Pontiella desulfatans: one gene and its partner. The protein of the gene in region 1 interacts with the protein of each later gene in a pairwise test. Links are inferred from orthologs where the notes say so. Each region holds a gene or a part of one and is shown on either strand. Other genes may lie near its edges.

Region 1 (7,337 bases):
TCAACTATGCCGAAGCGTTCAAGAAACTGAATTTGAAAGCGGTCAAGAAGGATTTGACCGAGCTGATGACCGACTCCCAGGCATGGTGGCCTGCGGACTGGGGCCATTACGGCGGCCTCATGATCCGCATGGCGTGGCATAGCGCCGGAACCTACCGCGTCGGCGATGGCCGGGGCGGCGGCGGACGCGGCCAGCAACGCTTCGCTCCGGTCAACAGCTGGCCGGACAATGTTAGCCTAGACAAGGCAAGGCGGCTGCTTTGGCCGATCAAGCAAAAATATGGAAACAACATTTCCTGGGCCGACCTGATCATCCTTGCCGGTAATGTTGCGCTTGAATCGATGGGCTTCAAATGCTTCGGTTTCGGCGGCGGACGCGAGGATGTATGGGAGCCCGACCATGACGTCAACTGGGGCTCCGAAAGAGGCTGGCTTGAAAACGATGACCGGGACCTTGACGTTAAAAAGAAGGATAATCCACTGGCCGCCGTACAGATGGGGCTGATCTACGTGAACCCTGAAGGCCCGAACGGCAATCCGGATCCGGTGGCCTCCGGCAAGGATGTCCGCGAAACCTTTGCGCGCATGGCCATGAACGACGAAGAGACGGTTGCGCTTGTTGCGGGCGGCCATACGTTCGGCAAGTGCCACGGCGCGGGGCCCGCCAAGCATGTGGGCCCCGAACCCGAGGCGGCTCCGCTCGAAGAGATGGGGCTGGGCTGGAAGAGCAACTACAAGAGCGGCAAGGGCGGCGACACGATCACCAGTGGCATCGAAGGCGCTTGGAAGCCTAATCCCACGAAATGGGATATGGGTTACCTGAAGGTACTGCTTAAATACGACTATGAGCTGGTCAAGAGTCCGGCCGGCGCGCACCAGTGGTATGCCATCGATGTGGATGAGGAAGATTTGATTGTCGATGCGCACGATCCGTCAAAAAAGCATCCGCCCATGATGACAACGGCGGATCTCTCGCTGAAGTTCGATCCGCAATACCAAAAGATCGCCAAGCGCTATCTGGAAAACCCGGATGCGTTTTATGATGCGTTTGCACGGGCGTGGTTCAAGCTGACGCACCGCGACATGGGCCCTAAATCGCGCTATCTTGGTTCCGAAGTACCGGCCGAAAACCTGATCTGGCAAGATCCGGTTCCACCGGTAAACCATAAGTTGGCCAGCGCAGCCGACGTCAAAGAACTCAAGCAACAGATTCTCAAGTCTGGACTGCCGATTCCCCAATTGGTTTCGACCGCCTGGAACTCGGCCTCCACCTTCCGCGGCTCCGATAAGCGCGGCGGAGCAAACGGTGCACGCATCCGGCTGGCGCCGCAGAAGAGCTGGGAAGTCAACCAACCTGCGCAACTGCGTAAAGTGCTCAAGGTGCTCGAAGAAATCCAGGGCACGTTTAACCGCAAGCACAAGAAACAGAACAAGCAGATCTCGCTGGCCGACCTCATCGTGCTGGGCGGCTGCGCGGCCATCGAAAAGGCTGCCGAAAAAAGCGGCCCAAAGGTGACCGTGCCCTTTAAACCGGGACGGACGGATGCTTCGCAGGAAATGACCGAGGTGGATTCGTTCGCCTACCTCGAGCCGGTAGCCGACGGGTTCCGCAACTATCTTCCGAAGAATTATTCCATCCCGGCGGAAGAACTGCTGATTGACCGTGCGCAGCTGCTGACACTGACCGCCCCCGAAATGACGGTGCTGGTCGGAGGCCTCCGCGTATTGAACGCCAACTACAAGAAGTCGAAGAACGGCGTTTTAACCAAACAGAAGGAAACGCTGACGAACGACTTCTTCGTGAATCTGTGCGACATGGGCACCGAATGGAAGCCTTCGGCGGAAGAGGACGGCCTCTACGAAGGATTCGACCGCAAAACGGGCAGGCGCAAATGGACGGCAACCCGGGTGGATCTGGTCTTCGGCGCAAACTCGCAACTTCGTGCTCTGGCGGAAGTCTATGCACAGGACGATTCAAAGAAAAAATTCGTAAACGACTTCGTTGCGGCCTGGAACAAGGTGATGAACCTTGATCGCTTCGATCTCGTTTAAGAGAGTATATGAATCGCTTCGGTTGCAGGGGCAGCCGAAGCGTTCGGGATTAACAGAACTAACTAACCAAGGAGAAAAACATGAAAAGCCTCAAAGGCACGGAAACCGAACAGAACCTGCTGAAATCCTTCGCGGGGGAATCCCAGGCGCGCAACCGCTACACCTACTTCGCATCCGCCGCGAAAAAGGAAGGCCTCGTGCAGATTTCCGCCATGTTCGAAAGAACCGCGGACCAGGAAAAGGAACACGCCAAGCGTTTCTTCAAACAGCTCGAAGGCGGCGGCGTGGAGATCACGGCCATGTTCCCGGCCGGTGTGATCGGCACCACGGCTGAAAACCTGAAAGCTTCGGCCGATGGCGAAAACGAAGAGTGGACGGAGCTCTATCCGGCCTTCGCGGCCAAGGCCCGCGAGGAAGGATTCGAAGCCGCGGCCGTGATCTGGGAAAAGATCGCCATTGCCGAAAAACAGCATGAAAAACAGTACCGCGATCTGCTGGCCAACCTCGAAGCCGGAAAGGTCTTCAAGAAAGACGGCGTGGTCATCTGGCAGTGCCGTAACTGCGGCTTCATCCACGAGGCGGCAGAGGCTCCCGGCATGTGCCCGGCCTGCGCACACCCGCAGGCGCACTTCGAAGTCCTGGGCGAAAACTACTAAGCGTTTCCAACCATTGGAAAACAGTAAAGCCGGGGTCATTGACCTCGGCTTTTTCTTTGCTCATATTCCATCCATGAAAAAGAGCGTAACCATACGATACCAGCAGCTCGGGGATGCCAAGCGGTTTTATGAAATCCTGAACAGCCAGAACTTCACCTACTTCCCGGCCAAACCTAAGACCATCAAGGAAGAGCGGGACTTCCTGCGAAAGAACAAGGAATGGCGCGAGCAGAAGGTCTGGTTCAACTTCACGATCCTATACGGAGATACAATTGTCGGTGCTGTCGGCGTGCACCGGGAGTCGCACCGGCCCTACTGCGGAGAGGTCGGTTATTTTGTAGATGAAGAATACTGGGGTAAAGGCATCGCAGTTGAAGCCGTGAAGCTCATCGAAAAGATGGCCTTTGAAGAGTTCGGCATCACACGTATCGAAATCAACATGATAAAAGCCAATAAAGCCAGCGCGCGGGTTGCAGAAAAATCCGGCTACCGCAAAGAAGGCATCGCCAAAGGTAAACTCATGCTCAACGGCGAAACCTGCGACTGCTTTGTCTATGGCAAAGCGAAAAATAATTAAACCTCCCGCTTCGCTAGAGGACACGGAGAGCCTGGAGCAGCGGTGCCGCAACCAAATTATTTGAAGCTACAGATGAACACCGAAGACACGGATTTTTTACCACAGAGATCTCAGAGACACAGAGCATCCTAACCCTCTGTGCCTCAGAGTCCTCTAGCGCAGCGGGTGGTGAAAAAATTTGCCAGGAAAACAAGAAATTGACGGATAGTAGTACAGAGGCTTTTCCTCGGTGATCTCGGCGCCCTCTGTGGTAAAAAAATTAAAGTTCCGCGACGGCGCGCTCGATCAGCGCCTTGGTCAGCAGGATGCCTTCCGTGGCACCGGGCTTGGAGCCTTCCCACTCGACACCAACATAACCCCGGTAGCCGGAGTCGGCCACGATCTTCATGATGCGGAAATAGTCGCTCTTGGTTTCGTTGCCTTCGGCATCGAACGCGTGGCTCTTGGCACTGACCCCTTTGGCAAACGGCATGAGTTCCTTCATGCCCAGATAGCGGTCGTATTCTTCGCCGGTTTTACGATCGATCTTAAAGTTCCCAAAGTCCGGAAGCGTTCCAACCGTCGGCAGGTCGACCATCTTCATCACACCCGCCAACCAGGCACCGTTGCTCGACAGCCCGCCATGGTTTTCGACGATGACGTTCAGGCCGTAGGGCTTGGCCGCATCGGCCAGCTTGGCCAGGCCGTCGGCCGCCAGCTTTTGCTGCTCCTCGAAGCTGCCGGTGCTACCGGCGTTAACGCGGATGGAGTGGCAGCCGAGCTGCGCGGCGGCGGCCATCCATGGCTTGTGTTTTTCAACCGTTTCAATGCGGGAGGCTTCCTTTGGATCGCCAACGCGGCCGCAACCGTCGCACATGATCAACAGGCTCTTGACCCCTTCGCCCTCGGCGCGCTTCTTGAGTTCGGCGAAATAGGTTGCGTCGCCCTCTTTCCCGAAATAGAAGGAGTTGACATATTCAATGCCATCGATGCCGCACGTGTTCTTGGCATACTTCGCGAAATCGAGCGGATCGAGCAGATCCGCCCCCGGCTCTTTTCCGCGATGCAGGTTGCGGATCGACCATTGCGCGAGCGAAATCTTGAATTCGGACTTGGGTGCATGGCCTGCGGCCCGGGCTCCCAATGCGGATACGGCAGAGGCGGCTGCCACGGTATTGATGAAGTTTTTTCGGTTCATTGTGCCCTTCCTTCCCTTGGTTTGGTGATTCAGCAAAATAGACGAAACTTAAACGGGTTTCCAGACAGACCTTGCCCGGAACAGGTCGGCACCATCCGCACGGATGGCGTGATCGAAAACCAACGGTTCGGGTTCCGATGCACAAATAGAAACCTGGTGGCCGTACACCGCTTCCGCAAGATAGTTGACCTCGATGGATTGGAGCCGGTTTGACTGATGGAACTCGCGGGGAAGGCTGTTTAGGATCCATTCCATGTAGCGGACATTGTTGACGTGCCCATTTTGGTCGAGGTCGCCATAGTTGACGGCCATGGGTTCTCCCCCCTCGCATCCGTAGCTTTTCAACCGTTCCAGCTTCGAGCGGAACACCTTGGCCCCAACCGGAAAATTCGCCGTCTCCCACCAGTCCGGAATGATACGCTGCCGCTTTCGGATATCGATAACGAACCAAGCCGTGCTGGCCAGTAGCAGAAGCTTGCCGTCCCCATCCGTAATTTCGAAATCCCGGTGGTAGAACAGGCGGTCGCGGTTCGAGGGCCACGTCCGCAAGCGGATGGATTCGCCCCATTTCGGCAACCGTCCGATCTCGATGCGCATTCTCGCCAACACCCACGAGATACCGGACGGTGAAAGCTGCGAGTGCCCCACCCCGAGATGCTCGGCATGGAAATAGGCCGCCTCCTGCATGAACCGGCAGAACACCGGCAAACGCGCAACGCAATTGGGATCCACGTCGTAGGATGCAATCAAATGCTCCGCGTGCCACTCGGGTTTTACTTGATCGGACATGGGAAAATTAAACCACAAAGTCACGAAGTGCACCAAGAGTCTCAAAGCGGTTTCTTCGAGTCCTTCGTGGCTTTGTGGTTAAATGGTTTTTGCCTGCATCTCTTTAGGAAGGGCGAGTTGGTGGTGGTGGCAGATGGCGATGGCGAGCGCATCGGCCGCGTCTTCCTGCGGTTGCTCTTTTAAATTCAGCAGGCGCATCACCATCTTGGCCACTTGCGTTTTATCGGCCGTACCGGTTCCGACAACGGCCGACTTCACCTTGCGCGGCGTGTGCTCGGAAATGGTCAACTGCTGGACGGCGCAGGCGGCAATGGCCGCCCCGCGCGCCTGTCCCAGCACCATGGCCGTCTTCGGATTTTTGGCAAAGAAGGCCCCCTCGATCGCGGCGCAATCGGGTTTATGATCCTCGATCAGGTCGGAGATGGTCTTGTAGATGTTTTCCAGGCACTCGGAGTGCGGCACCTTGGGCTTGTTCTGGATCCGGCCATAGGCCAGTGCCCGCATCTCCGCGCCCCGCACCTCGATAATCCCGACGCCCGTCGAACGAAGCGACGTATCAATCCCCAAAATCCTGACCGTTTGTTTTGCCATATCGCCACCCATCTCCACGTATCCGCACGAATATCCAGCAGGAAGCGATGGGTGTCAACCAAGGTTCTGTGGAACGGAATAATCGGCAAAACATTTCATGCAGCATTTTGAACGCTCCAAGAACCTGGGCCGCTTCCTCATTTAGCTCATAATCATTTTGCCTAACATGCCCTGTCCGCCGTAACGTGTTTCCTTTTGGGGAACTGGGAATGGAATATTACACCAACATCTTGAACACGATCGGCAACACGCCGATGTTGCGCCTTGAAAAAATCACCGACTTTCCCATCTATGCCAAGGCGGAATACCTGAACCCGGCTGGTAGCGTGAAGGATCGCGTGGCCCGGCACCTGATCGAGCAAGCCGAGAAGAGCGGCGAACTGAAACCGGGCATGGTCATTGCGGAGGCGACCTCCGGCAACACCGGTATCGGCGTGACGTTCGTGGGCGTTCAAAAGGGCTACCGCGTCATTATCGTCATGCCCGAAAACATGAGCGAGGAACGCCGCAAGATTATCCAGGCCTTCGGTGGCGAACTGATCTGCACGCCGGCCGAAGAGAGCCTCAACGGCTGCCTGGCCAAGTTGGAAGAGTTGAAGCAGGAGATTCCCAACCTCTACATCCCCGGCCAATTCACCAATCCCGGAAATCCGGAAATCCACTACAAGACGACCGCCGCCGAAATCTGGAAACAGATGGAGGGGCAGGTCGATGCATTCGTCGCGGGAATCGGCAGCGGCGGAACGCTGGCCGGCGTCGGAAAATTCCTGAAGGAAAAAGATCCGGACATCATGGTTGTTGCCGTCGAGCCCGCCAACGTGTCCGCCCTGCTCGGCCATGAACCCGGCCTGCATAAAATCGAGGGCATCGGCGATGGCTTCATACCCGACGTGCTGGATGTTTCCATGATCGACGACGTCATCACCGTTACCGACGACGATGCCATCAAAACCGCGCGGAACCTCACGCTGAAAGAGGGCGCGCTGGTGGGCACCTCGTCCGGCGCCAACATTTGGTCGTCCATCCAGCTCTCCCACAAGATCGGCAAGGATAAGAACATCGTCACCGTCCTGCCCGACCGCGCCGAGCGCTACTTCAGCACGGCGCTGATTTGAAAAGCTGCCCGGTATTCCGGGTTCGGAAAGAAGCCAAAAGGCACTTGCAGAAAGGTTCAGCAAGTGCCATTTGTTGATGATGCCGTTGGAATGCGACCTAAGCTTTGGTCGCCTTGAACCTTGTGACTCCCCCGTCGTCCAAATCTGTAAGCGTGCCGGTCATTGTATTGCCGCTGATCGTCCCCCTGAAGAGCGTATCGCCAGTCCACGTTGCCTCAACGGTATTGCCGGAAGCAGTATACGGAGCTCCAGTTCCGGCCACGTTACCCAAATATAGATAGCAGTAACCGTCGTTAAATCCTATGGACAGGCCAGTCCCATGGGGGAAACTGGTGCGGGTTCCATCTTCGTCTTCAACTTCAACAATAACCCATTCGCCAA
Region 2 (7,357 bases), on another replicon or contig:
CTCAATGCTAAAGGTGAAGTCGTGGCCGCGGCTGGTTGCCGCATTCGCAGTCCGGTGGACGGTTCAGGATTCCTTCAGCTCTTCCGGATCGTCGGCCGTTTCGGGCTCGGGGATGATGATCCCCGTTTCGGCGGCCTGGGTGGCCACCGGGGCATTGCGGACTTCCGTGATGTAGCGCTTGAGCATTTTCTTCTGCTCGCCGCTAAGGCGCGGGAAGCCGTAGACGCCATCGCTCTCCCAGGTCTTGGTGCCTTCGATGATGCCGAGGCGGCTGATGAAGGTTTGCAGCAGCTGGTCGTGGGGATAGCGATAGGTGGTGTCGTCTTCGGTGAAGCTGACCCAGACATCGTAGCCCAGCCATTCCTTCTTGAACATCAGTCGTGTGGCAACCTGTTCGGGTTCGATGATGTCGTCCTGGTGCGTGGCTTCCCACTCCGCCTTGACATCGGCGAAAACCGCCTTCGATTTCCCGCAGTGGGGGCAGGGGCGGATGCCTTTGTTCAAGAAGCCGGAAATGACATAGGGTTTTTTGCAAGAAGGGCAAACGACGGCGGCATTGTTGCCGTGGCAGTCGGCCACTTCCACCTTGTGCACGTTGAGTGTGCTGAGGCTGTCATCGGCCACGCCATCGAACTCCTCGATGGCGGCCTGGAGCAGCTTGCTCTTGGTGATGATTTCGTCGGAAATCATCAGGTCGGGATGCAGATCTGCGGGGGTGTGGCCGTCCGGCAGTCCGGTTCTGCGGTGTACGACCCAAGAGGTGTATTGCCGCGGCGGGCCGAGCACCTCGGTCCAGTCCACCTTGTCGAACGGGCCGAATCCAAGGTAGCCCTGCACGGCCGAATAGTTCGCCCGAACCTTGTTTGCGTTCAGATAATCCAATGCCTTGCGAATATCGCCTTTCATAAAAAACCTCCGTTGTCTGCCTATACAAAACTATGTCGTACTAAGATGACAATAAGAAAGTGGTTCAATTACGGTTAGGAAGGGGGTTTTCCGGTTTTCGGCGTATTTGTCGTTGCTCCGGCTTGAGTGGCGGAGGCTGAACATGCACTCTTCGAGGTTCAACCTAAAACACAGGAGAGAAAACATGGCCTCAGCAGTAGCACGGCATATTTTGGTGGCAACGGAAGCGGATTGCCTGACGTTGAAAAAGCAGATCGAGGAAGGCTCCGATTTCGGCGAACTGGCCAAGGCGCACTCCAAGTGCCCATCGGGCGCAGACGGCGGCGCGCTCGGCACCTTCGGTCCCGGCCAGATGGTGAAGGAATTCGACGAAGTCGTCTTTAGCGCCCCCGTTGGCGAAGTGCAGGGGCCGGTCAAGACCCAGTTCGGCTTCCATCTCGTGGAAGTCACGCATCGGGTGGATTAATCCGGGAAGGGGCACCGGCTCCGGTGCCCGGTCGGCGAGACCGCCGGCCCTCGGTTGGGTTCTATTTTTCGGGTGGAACCAGCCCAAACTTGGCATACGCACGGGCCGTGGCAACACGGCCCTGCGCCGTTCTCTGGAGGTAGCCCTCCTGGATCAGGTAGGGCTCGTATACCTCCTCGATCGTGTCGGATTCCTCGCCCACCGAGACCGACATCGAGTTGATGCCCACCGGCCCGCCGCCAAACTTGTTGATGATGCAGGAGAGGATGCGCTTGTCCATTTCCTCCAAGCCGTCGTCATCGATGTCCAGCAGATTCAGCGCCTTGTCGGCCAGCTCGGCGGTAATGATGTTGTCGGCCTTGACCTGCGCATAGTCGCGGGCGCGGCGCAACAGGTTGTTGGCAATACGCGGAGTTCCGCGCGACCGCGATGCAATCTCCATGGCGCCATCGTTTTCGATTTCCACATTCAGGATTTTCGCCGAGCGCTTGATGATGATGGCCAGCGTTGCCGCGTCGTAATAGTCGAGCCGGTTAACCAATCCGAAGCGCGAGCGCATGGGGGCGGAGAGCATGCCGGCACGCGTGGTTGCCCCAATCAGCGTAAAGGGCTGGATGTTCAGGCGCACCGACCGGGCGTTCGGCCCCTGGTCGATCACAATATCGATCACGAAATCCTCCATGGCGGAATAGAGATATTCCTCCACCGAGCGCTGCATGCGGTGGATTTCGTCGATGAACAGCACATCGCCGCGCTCCAGGCTGGTCAGCAGGCCGGCCAGATCGGCGGGTTTGTCGATGACGGGCCCGGATGTGCATTTGATGCCCGCGTCCATGGCATCGGCCAGAATGTAGGAAAGCGTTGTTTTTCCCAGGCCGGGCGGGCCGGATAGGAGCACGTGGTCGAGCACATCCTCGCGCTGGCGTGCGGCCTGCACAAAGAGTTCCAGCCGCTCCCGGATCTTATCCTGTCCTGTAAAATCCTCGAAGCGCGACGGCCGAAGCTTCTGCTCGAACTCCTTGTCCGGTGTAATGATTTCGTTGTTCATGATTGGAATCTATGTAGCCACAGTTGAACGCCGGTTGTCACGGAATATAACCACGAAGACTCGGCGTGCGCAACGGGGCACGAAGCAGGGGAGGGCGGAGAGTCCTTCGGGCCTTCGTGGCTATTTCGTTAGCGCCAGGCGGATGAGGTCTTCCACCGTCATTTCGGGCGAGAGTTTTTTGGCAACGCCCTTGATCATCTTGGCGGCATCGTCGGGCTTGTGGCCGAGGGCGCCGAGCGCGAGGGCGGCATCGCGCATGCGCGAGTCGCCGCAGGCGGCTTCGATCGGGGCGAAGGCATCGAGCTGTTCGCCAGGATCGAATTTGTCGCGCAGCTCCACAACGATCCGTTCGGCCGTTTTCTTGCCGATGCCCGAGATCGACGAGATCCGTTTGATGTCGCCGTTGATCAGCGCATTCTTCAGCTCGCGCACCGGCAGGCCGGAGAGCGCGCTGATCGCCAGTTTGGGGCCTACGCCGCTGATGGTGAGCAACTTCAGGAACATGTCGCGCTCGTCCTCGGTGCAGAAGCCAAAGAGCTTTTGGTCTGCTTCGGTGATGTGGTGGTGGGTCAGGATCCGGCAGTGTTCGCCTTCGAGCGGGAGGCGGTCGTAGCTGCTGAGAGGAATGAATACCTCGTAGCCCACGCCGCCAATGTTCATTTCGATGCGTGCGAGCTGCTTGGTGTCGAGTTTGCCTTCAAGAAACGTAATCATGGTTGGGATGTTGCAGAAACAGACCGGTGAAATACAGCCTTTTCTCAAATCCTTGGGACTTCGCTCCGCAGGGATGCCCAGTACGCGGCCATCATGAATGTTGCAGTTGTTGTGACGGCCGTCACTCTAACTGCAACATCCGGCCTGCTTATCGATTTCAAGCAGCAGGGCGCGATGGGCTTCGTGGGCCTGCTTTCCGGCATAGTCGTGCGGGAGCAACGCGGAGGGGAGCAGCGGATCGTCGATCATGGCCGCATGATAGGCGGAGAGCGATGCGCGCAATAGCTGGGAGATATCGGCGGGGGCGTGAAGGTCCGACTGAAGCAGTGCGATATTCTTTTGCGTCACGTCTCGGAAATGTTCCTGTCGTTGGCGGAGTTGCTCGAAATTCCACGAATCTTCCACGATTTGCCGACTGGGCAAGCCCAGAACGCTTCTCGACTCAAACAAATAAGCGAACGCATCGATGTTGGTTGCCTGGGCGAGGTCATCGAAGTCGGGGCGGATGTCGTCGGGGGTAATCCAAACGCTTTGCTGTAGCTGGCCGAGATGTTTCCGTTTAAGAAATTGCCGCAGCACATTGCGGTATTTCCTATCCACCTCGGGGACGTCGTAGACCAGCATGTACCAAATCTTGTTCCATGAACGCCCCCAGCGTTTTTCAGGATGGAAGTAGATGGGAATCACATTTTGTCCGGTTTCGGTCAAATGAAGCCGGGGAGCTTCTCCGCCGGTGCTTCGCGCCGCAACGAGCCCCTGCTTCAGCAAGCGGGATTTCGCGGAGCGGAAGGCTTTGTCGCTGGGATAGCAGGAGCGGTTGAGAAGCGCCCAGCCGCCCCGGCTAAGGAAGAGCGCGGAAAGCTCCAGAAGTTCCATGAACTCGACTCCAACGTGTCGCCGCACAACGGGCCAACTGATATCCGGGTTATGGAAATCCTGCCAATCCATGAACAGGAGTGTTGCAGTTGTGCTGACGGCCGTCAATATAACTGCAACATTTGCCGTGGAGCTTAGGGTGGATTGGGTGGAACAATCGGAGATGGAAAGGGTTGCATTCCGGGGGGAAAGCTATATCTTCGCGCCTCATTTCATAACCCGATACCGAATAACCAATAACAATTTACCGGAGCCGCGGCTCCGCCGGAGGCTCCGAATGGCCCAGGAAATCAGGAATATCGCGATCATTGCGCACGTCGACCACGGCAAAACCACGCTGGTGGACGAGATCATCAAGCAGGCTGAGCTATTTCGCGACAACGAGGATATGCAGGAATGCTTGCTCGATAGCAACGACCTAGAGCGCGAACGCGGTATTACGATCCTTTCCAAGAATATCAGCGTCAACTACAAGGGCGTTAAGGTCAACGTGATCGACACCCCCGGCCATAGCGACTTTGGCGGGCAGGTGGAGCGCGTGCTAAACCTCGCCGACGGCGTGCTCCTGCTGGTCGATGCAGCCGAGGGCCCCATGCCCCAGACCCGCTTCGTGCTGGACAAGGCCTTGGAGCTGGATCTGAAGCCGGTGGTGATCATTAATAAGATCGATAAGCCCGACGCCCGTCCGGACGTGATCCACGATCTGGTGTTCGACCTCTTCGTTGAACTTGAAGCCAACGACGACCAGCTCGATTTCCCGATGCTTTACTGCTCCGGCAAGGATGGCTGGGCGGATACCGTGCTTGATGGGCCGCGCGATTCGATGCTGCCGCTGATGGATGCGGTGCTCGAGCACATCCCCGCGCCGAAGGTGAACGAGGGTCCCGTCCAGATGCAGGTGACCTCCATCGACTACAACGACTATGTCGGCCGTATCGGCGTGGGCCGCGTCTACCGCGGAACGCTTAACACCAAGCAGCCGCTCATGCACATCCGCCGCGACGGAACCCTGGAGCAAACCCGCATCAAGAAGCTCTTTACCTTCGAAGGGCTTGGGCGCAATGAAGTCGAGGAAGTCCCCTGCGGCGACCTCTGCGCGATCGTCGGGATTCCCGATATCGACATCGGCGACTGCATTACCGATTTTGAAACCCCCGAAAGCTTGCCGCCGATCCACATCGATGAGCCGACGCTTTCGATGACCTTCAGCGTGAACGATTCGCCCTTCTATGGACAGGACGGCAAATATGTGACCAGCCGGCATCTTCGCGAGCGCCTGCTGAAGGAGACCGAGCGCGACGTGGCGCTGCGCGTCGAGGAAACCGGTGGCGACTCCTTCCGTGTTAGCGGCCGCGGGGTGCTGCACCTTTCCATCCTGATTGAAACCATGCGCCGCGAGGGCTTTGAAATGTCCGTTGCCCAACCCCAGGTGATCTTCAAGGAAAAGCACGGCAAGAAGGAGGAACCGATCGAAATCCTGCACATTGATGTGCCGGACGAATTTGCCGGCAAGGTGATCGAGCTTGCCGGAACCCGCAAGGGCGAGATGGTCGACATGGATCAGCACGGCCTGCGCAAGACCATCCGTTTCCAGATTCCCACCCGAGGGCTGATCGGCCTGCGTTCCAGGATGCTCACCGCTTCGGCGGGCGAGGCGATCGTGACGCACCGGTTCCTGCAATACGAACCCCACAAGGGCGCAATCCAGCAGCGCAACAACGGCGTGCTGATCTCCCAAGGCAAGGGCGCCGCAGTGGCTTTTGCGATCGATGGGCTGCAGCAGCGCGGCATCTTTTTCGTGAACCCCGGCGAGGAGTGCTACGAAGGCATGATCGTTGCCGAGCATTGTCTCGACAAGGACCTGGTCGTCAACATGCAGAAGGCCAAGCAGCTCACCAACGTCCGGGCCTCCGGCACCGACCGCGCCATGAAGATTGCCCCGGCGCAGGTGAAGAGCCTGGAGGAGGCGCTCGAATACATCGCCGCCGACGAGCTGGTCGAAATCACCCCCCACAACATCCGCATGCGCAAGAAGATGCTCACCGAAAACGAGCGCAAGCGCTTCAGCCGCCAGAAGGAAAGCTAGTTTTCTTTCGGAACCTCGCAAAGACCGCAAAAAGACGCTCCTTGGCGGTCTTTGCATTTTTGCTTCGTTAGAGTTTCGTAAACCCTTGGGATAAGGGTTGCTTTCCCCGTATTTGGTTATAAGCTTTCGGCATACCATTCAGGACGTGCCGCGGGTCGTCAGGGAAGCCACGGGGTTTCCGGAAGCCGAACGAGTCGGGACAGGCGTGGTGTGCCGGGTGGGGGAGATGGGATAGGAAAATGGAAAAGAGACTGTATGTGGGAAACCTTTCCTACAATTCTACCGAGGATGACCTAGAGGCCTTGTTCCAGCAGGCTGGAACCGTCGTTTCGTGCCAGCTGATGCTCGACAAGTTCACCAGCCGCTCGCGCGGGTTTGCATTCGTTGAAATGGAGACCCACGAAGAAGCCAACAAGGCCGTTGAAATGTTCAATGAGAAGCCGCTCGATGGCCGCGACCTGCGGGTCAATATTGCCAAGCCCCGCGAAGAGCGTCCCCCGCGCCGGGAAGGTGGAGGCGGCGGCTATGGAGGCGGCCGTGGCGGTGGCCATGGCGGCCGCGAGCGCAGTGGCCGTGGCGGTGGAAACCGCGAACGCTACTGATCCTTCCCGTAGGTGGAAGAGACCAGGCCCGGGCTTCCGCCCGGGCTTTTTTGCTTTTCCGGCAACCCTTACCCGCAGGTGATGCCCGCCCAGAGGATCCAGGGTCCGCCGCATCCGGCTTCGACGCTTTCCTTGTGGTATTTGCCGCAACCGCCCCATTTGTTGATCGGTTCGCTTCCCGTTTCGTTCATGGGGTCTTCTTCCGAAATGACGCTTTTCGCAAGGATCGATCCCAGCAGGCGCGGCACGGGATCGGAGAGTTCGATGTGTCCGCCCTGCGGGCCGAGAAACAGCTTGCCGGTGCGCTTGCCGCCCTTCACCTCTTCCAGGTATTCCGTGCCCGCCGTGAGGCCCATGCCCTTCGGGTCCTCCATGCCGCCATGCGCGTGCTCGGCAATAAAGCCGTTGCCGCATAGCTCGGCCAGCTCGTCGAGGGTTTTGTCGCCGGCGGTAAAGTAGGTGTTGGTCTGGCGCGGCATCAGCGGGCGTTTCCAGCTCTCGCGCTTGCCGTTCGATTGGCGTGGCGACGGGCCGTTGATGTCGCCGACCAGCGACGACATCAGATCGTTCATCGGTGACGACAACTTGCCTTCGTCGAGGATCACCTGCGGACGGGCAATGAAGCCTTCGTCGTCGAAAAAGTGGGTGCCGTTCACGCC

Evidence for each region. Proteins that work in one complex are often made in the same cells at the same time.
Region 2: the proteins of ruvC (region 1) and ruvA interact in binary tests that used the Escherichia coli proteins (3 or more experiments, as listed by UniProt). The link is inferred for Pontiella desulfatans from one-to-one orthologs.

The regions. Positions count from the first base shown.
Region 1 is NZ_CAAHFG010000005.1:297,140-304,476, reverse strand. The notes cover bases 4,086-6,963. They hold ruvC (crossover junction endodeoxyribonuclease RuvC), read right to left. Parts: upstream 5,842-6,963; coding sequence 5,329-5,841; downstream 4,086-5,328. Other genes in these bases: cysK (cysteine synthase A), read left to right, coding at 6,051-6,956; E9954_RS31485 (acyl-[acyl-carrier-protein] thioesterase), read right to left, coding at 4,510-5,250; E9954_RS31490 (sugar phosphate isomerase/epimerase family protein), read right to left, coding at 4,086-4,461. Also shown: katG (catalase/peroxidase HPI), read left to right, coding at 1-2,051; rbr (rubrerythrin), read left to right, coding at 2,132-2,707; E9954_RS31495 (GNAT family N-acetyltransferase), read left to right, coding at 2,781-3,284; more of E9954_RS31490, read right to left, coding at 3,544-4,085; E9954_RS31470 (hypothetical protein), read right to left, coding at 7,054-7,337.
Region 2 is NZ_CAAHFG010000002.1:90,711-98,067, forward strand. The notes cover bases 1,338-4,235. They hold ruvA (Holliday junction branch migration protein RuvA), read right to left. Parts: upstream 3,135-4,235; coding sequence 2,541-3,134; downstream 1,338-2,540. Other genes in these bases: E9954_RS16120 (peptidylprolyl isomerase), read left to right, coding at 1,338-1,372; ruvB (Holliday junction branch migration DNA helicase RuvB), read right to left, coding at 1,434-2,420; E9954_RS16135 (PaaX family transcriptional regulator C-terminal domain-containing protein), read right to left, coding at 3,261-4,010. Also shown: E9954_RS16115 (hypothetical protein), read right to left, coding at 64-906; more of E9954_RS16120, read left to right, coding at 1,091-1,337; translational GTPase TypA, read left to right, coding at 4,288-6,096; E9954_RS16145 (RNA recognition motif domain-containing protein), read left to right, coding at 6,336-6,698; E9954_RS16150 (metallopeptidase TldD-related protein), read right to left, coding at 6,767-7,357. UniProt on the Escherichia coli protein: The RuvA-RuvB-RuvC complex processes Holliday junction (HJ) DNA during genetic recombination and DNA repair.